DNA from 2 places in the Pseudoalteromonas sp. S554 genome. Region 1 is predicted to be linked to the other one. Evidence: predicted binding sites of a transcription regulator. Region 1 holds the regulator's gene; the other holds the start of a gene.

Region 1 (3,218 bases):
GGCACAATAATGAGCGCCAGCGCTAATGAAGTTAGATACGATGTTTCAACGCGTTTTTTAACATTAATTGGAGATGCAGAGATATCTCAAGCTGGGCAAAAAATGAATGCTAAAAGCATTACCTACGATATAGAACAGCAGCTTATTAGCGCCGAAAAAGATGAAAGCTCAACTGACCGTGTACACACTATCTTAGTGCCTGTGGAGCCTAAAAAAAATGACAAAGGCCAACCATGAGCACATTAAAAGCAGAGCTACTAGCCAAAAGCTACAAAGGCCGTGAAGTTGTAAAAAATGTGGGCTTAGAAGTTAAAGCTGGCAGTATTGTAGGCTTGCTTGGGCCAAACGGCGCAGGTAAAACAACAACCTTTTACATGATTGTAGGCTTAGTCCCTAGCGACAAAGGCAAAATATCTATCGATGATAACGATATTACGCTTTTACCTATGCACAGTCGTGCTAGATTAGGCATTGGCTACTTACCACAAGAGTCGTCTATATTTAGAAAATTAACAGTGTATCAAAACTTAATGGCTATTTTAGAAACTCGAAAGGAGCTCACTAAACAAGCCAGAGAAGATACATTGAATAATCTATTAGATGAATTTAGCATTCAACACATTCGCGACAGCAAAGGCATGGCATTATCGGGCGGAGAACGTCGCCGAGTGGAGATTGCACGTGCTTTAGCCGCAGATCCAAAGTTTATTTTGTTAGACGAACCATTTGCCGGTGTTGACCCTATCTCAGTATTAGATATTAAAAAAATTATTGAACACCTGAAAAACCGTGGGATTGGCGTATTAATAACAGACCACAATGTAAGAGAAACCCTTGATGTTTGCGAAAAAGCCTACATTGTTTCTCATGGGGAACTGATTGCTTCTGGTACCCCTGAACACGTATTAAATGATAAAACTGTACGCGATGTATATTTAGGCGAGCAATTTAGGCTGTAACATTTACGCCTTATTTATAAGCATCTGCTAGTATTAACTATAACAACTTAAAAGGATTGTTAGAGATACATGAGGCAATCACTACAGCTGCGCATGGGCCAGCAACTTACAATGACACCTCAGTTGCAACAAGCTATTCGCTTGCTGCAATTAAGCACATTGGATCTTCAGCAAGAAATACAAGAAGCGCTCGACAGCAACCCATTACTTGAGGTTGAGGAGCAAGACTATGCCGATGATCTTGCGGGCAAAAATGAGCAAAAAGCAGATAACGATGAAGTTACAGTAACCGTATCTGCCGATGAAGCCCCTAGCGAGTATGAACAAGACAGTGGTGAAGCGCTTGCTAAAGATACCGTAAGTGACGACATGGCAATGGATGTTAGCTGGGATGAGTATATGAGTGCAGCCCCTGCATCATCTTCAGGCCCAATGCCTGAAGATGAGTCTATATATCAGGGCGCATCAACTGAAACGCTTCACGAATACTTAATGTGGCAATTACAATTAACGCCATTTAGCCCTACAGATGAAGCCATCGCTATTGCTATTGTAGAAGCGGTGGATGATTCAGGCATACTGACACTCAGTTGCGAAGAGATTTTAGAGAGCTTTAATCAAGATAACGACGATGACGTTGAGGTTGAACTTGACGAAATAGAAGCGGTATTAAAGCGCATTCAGCTATTTGACCCAGTGGGTATTGCGGCACGTAGCTTACAAGAGTGTTTGTGTATTCAGTTAAATCAATTTGATAAAGGCACGCCTTTTATTGATGAAACAAAAATGATTTTAACCGAGCACATTGATTTGTTAGCTGCTCGTGACTACCGTACATTAATGAAAAAAACGAAGCTCAAAGAAGATGAGCTTAAAGAAGTAATGACACTTATTCATACGCTCAACCCTAAGCCTGCAGACACAATAGTACGAGAAGAGTCTGAGTATGTAATACCTGATGTGTCAGTTAAAAAAATTAAAGGCCGCTGGATTGTAGAGTTAAACCCAGACAGCATGCCAAAAATTCGTGTAAACAGCCAATATGCAGCGATGTCGCGTACAGTTAAATCAAGCGGCGATAGTCAATTTATTCGCTCACATTTACAAGAAGCTAAATGGTTTATAAAAAGCTTAGAAAGTAGAAATGATACACTTTTAAAAGTAACTAACTGTATTGTTAAACAACAACAGGGCTTTTTTGAACACGGGCCAGAAGCCATGAAACCGATGGTTTTAAATGATGTTGCCGAAATGGTAGAAATGCACGAATCAACAATTTCGCGCGTAACTACGCAAAAGTATATGCACACACCGCGTGGAATATTTGAGCTTAAATACTTTTTCTCAAGCCACGTTAGTACCGAAAATGGTGGAGAATGTTCATCTACGGCAATACGTGCACTTATTAAAAAATTAATCGCAGCAGAAAACTCAGCAAAACCATTGAGTGATAGCAAAATTGCGGATATATTGGCTGAGCAAGGAATTAAAGTAGCGAGACGTACAATCGCAAAATATCGCGAATCTCTGGCTATTCCACCGTCAAATCAGCGAAAGAGCCTGATCTAAGACGCTAAACAAAGAGGGTAATGCTTATGCAACTAAATTTAACTGGTCGTCATGTAGAACTAACTGATTCATTAAGAGACTATATAAATACCAAATTTGCGAAGCTAGAAAGGCACTCTGATCATATTAATAATGTTCATGTCATTCTTGATATAGAAAAATTAAATCAAAAAGCAGAAGCAACTATTCATGTAAGTGGTGCTGAATTATTCGCATCCACTGAACATCAAGATATGTATGCAGCTATTGATTCATTGATTGACAAGCTTGACCGTCAAGTAATTAAACACAAAGAGAAGCTTGCTCGACACTAATATGATGAAATTAAGTTCACTTATATGCCAGGACTGCAGTAAAGCTGCGGTCCTTTTTAATAGTAAAAAAAGAATTTTAGAGTTTATTAGCGAGCTGGCTCACGATAAATTACCGTATTTATCTCAACAGGATATTTTGGGCGCTTTATTAACCCGCGAAAAACTAGGCAGCACAGGGATAGGAAGAGGTATTGCTATTCCACATGGCCGAATGAGCGGCGCACAAGAACCTTTAGCATTGGTGTTAGTTAGTGAAACACCGATTAATTTTGATGCTATAGACAACCGCCCTGTTGATATTTTTGTTGCACTCATCGTACCTGAAGGCGATAACCAACAGCATTTAAAGACGCTAGCAACGATAGCTGATAAACTA
Region 2 (3,218 bases), on a different contig from region 1:
TTCCGCGCCGTGAGCCTGGTTTTGCCCGCGTATTAATAATGACGCCAACACGTGAGCTGGCTTATCAAATTCATGAGCAATGTGAGTTACTAGCCAAACGTACACACCTAAAAATAGGTGTCGTGACCGGTGGTATAAACTACGGAACGCATAAAGAGATTTTTGAAAAAAATAACGACATATTAATTGCTACACCAGGGCGATTAATGGAATACCTTGAAACTGAAAACTTTCATGCTGAACATGTCGAAATGCTTATTATTGATGAAGCCGACCGTATGCTAGACATGGGTTTCAAAAAAGAAATGAGCCGTATTTGTGATGAAGCTAAAAACCGCCGTCAGTGTTTTTTATTCTCAGCAACCCTTGAGGGTGACAGCGTAGAGCGATTTGCAGAAACCACATTAAACGATCCGGCTTTGTTAGAAGCTGAGTCGTCTCGTAAAGAAAAAGCTAAAATTCACCAGTGGGTTCATCTTGCTGATGATTACCACCATAAACTCGAGCTTTTAGTCAACACCCTTAACGGCCCAGACGTGAGTAAAGCCATTGTATTTGTTAAAACCCGTGAGCGTTTAGAAACTCTCATTGGTGAATTAACTAATAACGGTGTAAAAGCCGCTTGGCTGCGAGGTGAAATGCCACAAGACAAGCGCATGAAAGCAATGGAAAACTTTCATAGTGGCCGCACTAAAATATTAATTGCAACAGATGTAGCTGCTCGCGGTATTGATGTATCTGACATTAGCCACGTTATTAACTTTGATATGCCACGTACCGCCGACGTATATGTTCACCGTATTGGCCGTACTGGTCGTGCAGGTAAAAAAGGCATCGCTATTTCATTAGTTGAAGCGCATGATATTGGTATTTTGTACAAAGTAGAACGCTACATTGAACAAAAGCTTAAACGCCGTGTAATTAAAGGAATAGAGCCTCAGCATAAAGAGGCTAAGCCACCGGTTAAAAAGCGCAAAGATCCGGTAAAAATGAAAGCAAAGAAAAAAGCGAAAGTTAAAAAGAAAAAGTAACTTAGCATATTTACCAAAGCCGGCGTATGCCGGCTTTTTAATGCGTGTAACATAGGTAACCGGTGCATGTAACACCTACCCATTTAAATGTAATTATTGCCCACCTGAATTCCCACTTAATAAAATAACCTTATATTTCAATAAATTAAAACTGGCACTGAACTTGTAATATTAAACACAGAATAGCCAGAATATTTAATGGTTTGGCTAAATTTTTAATTGATATAAAAGGATTGAGTTATGAACCGCTTAAAGTTAACTATCGCGTTAGTTTCGTTTTGTTGTTTATTTTTGTTAGCCTGCGCTACCAAAGTGAGTGCAGCAACACACCTAGCCGTAGTCAGCAGCGTAGCAACTCAACCTAACCTTCAGCAAACCATTACAAGCACGCTTCGTACTAACCCCAACTTTGCATTAAGCAATATTCGCGTACAGGTTAAAGATGGCGAGGTAATATTACATGGTCAAGCGCAAACCGGTTTTGAACGTGCGCTTGCTCAAAAGTTTTTAGAAAATATGGATGGTGTTAAAATCATCCGTAACAAAATTAGTGTTATTTGAATCGCATTTTTATTAACTCAATTGATCCTAGGCGCAGCATGTTACTCCAACACATGCTGCGCTTTTTTTGTGCCAGTATTTACTTGCAACTCACATTAACTACAATAAAGAACTCGCTTTAATTACCTCTTACTTACCGCCTAATACCAATTGTAAATTGCATACATTACAACCTAATATTTGCCAAAATAATCCGCTCTTTAAATAATAAATTTATATTAAGCCTAGGCCTGTTTAACTGACATTATTAAAGCGTGTTCTATCAAGGAGCAACATAATTACGGTGTGCGATTTGTGACCCAGTAAGCTAAGTACCTACTCCTGCATTATTTTAATGACTACGCCTATGTAGGTATAACTTAAAGTCGTATACAGCTTATACGCCCTACTTGCTCCTTATTACCTATTATTTAGGCAACAAGAAGAAGCAACCTATGAGGGAAGGGACCACAAAAGTTACTGCATGTTTTATATTTATGTTGCGTTATCGTCAGTTTCGGGAAGTAACTACACAATAGGCTTAGCCTTATCGATATATCACATAGCCCGCTTTCAATTTCACCCCAAAAGGTAAATAGGCCTTAATCAATAATCAATTAACGTTGCTCTCACCTTCTCAAACACTTAAATAGCCATAAAAAAATGCAGCTTTATAAAGCTGCATTTAGTCGTTGTGACTCATAAGTCATTTTTATTTAAGCCCACAACGCGTATTTAAATGTAAAATTGCGTTGCGAGTGAGTAAATAATTCCCACTGGTATTAATGGCTCATTTATTCGTTTTGGCCTGAATCAGCTCCACCAGCGTTGCCTTTATTTGATGATTGCTGACTTATTTTATCGCTGATCATGGCATCGAGTTTTTCACCGCCTTTAATACCAAAATCGAGCGTGCGAATAGGGAATGGAATACTAATATCAGCTTCATCCAACGCTTGTTTAACGGCAACTACACCTTTATGGCGTACTGTCATAAAGTCTGGTTCACCTGGGTATTTAATCCAAAACCACACCAATAAATTAATGCTACTGTCGCCAAAGCCTTCAGCATAAACATCGGTTTCGTTTTTACGAATGACAAAGTCCAAATCGTTAATTTTATCTACAATAACTTCTTTCGCTTTTTCAATGTCGTCACCATACGAAATGCCTACCGGTACCTCTATGCGCCTAACTCCAAGTGTGGTGTAATTTTTTAACACATTTCTGAATAATACCTTGTTAGGTACTAAAATTAACTGCCCATAAAAGCTCTCTATTAGCGTGTTACGCAGGTTTATTGAGTGCACTGAACCAAACACGTCGTCGGTTTCGATTACGTCTCCTGTTTTAAAGGGCTTGCGTATACCCATTGCTATGCCCGCAATCAAGTTTTCGGTCATATCTTGAAACGCAAAACCTATGGCTAAACCAACAATACCCGCACCGGCTAATAAAGAGGTAACCGTGCCTTTTAAACCCACAAAATCCAGCGCTATAAATACCCCAACGCACAGTACAATAACCTTAAATATTGACGCCATTAAATCGGCTATTTGTTGAGAGTCGAGTGAACGGCGCAATATGTTTTTCGTTAGGTTGCCAGCAAAGCGCGCTAGCATTGAAAATATAATGGCAATAATAACC

What was found. The regulator sigma-54, encoded in region 1, starts transcription at its own class of promoters, with help from an activator protein. The targets are predictions, from matches to a motif close to GTTGGCACGNNNNTNGNNT.
Region 2: CWB65_RS03335 (BON domain-containing protein) is a predicted target of sigma-54. The motif match lies at 1,182-1,200, and genes of this name have one in related genera.

The regions. Positions count from the first base shown of each region.
Region 1 is NZ_PNDV01000034.1:87,604-90,821, forward strand. Features, by position in the region: gene lptA (lipopolysaccharide transport periplasmic protein LptA) at 1-237, shown strand, start outside; gene lptB (LPS export ABC transporter ATP-binding protein) at 234-959, shown strand; gene CWB65_RS08785 (RNA polymerase factor sigma-54) at 1,029-2,528, shown strand; gene hpf (ribosome hibernation promoting factor) at 2,555-2,842, shown strand; gene ptsN (PTS IIA-like nitrogen regulatory protein PtsN) at 2,847-3,218, shown strand, end outside.
Region 2 is NZ_PNDV01000005.1:186,544-189,761, reverse strand. Features, by position in the region: gene srmB (ATP-dependent RNA helicase SrmB) at 1-1,031, shown strand, start outside; gene CWB65_RS03335 (BON domain-containing protein) at 1,272-1,592, shown strand; gene CWB65_RS03330 (mechanosensitive ion channel family protein) at 2,366-3,218, opposite strand, start outside.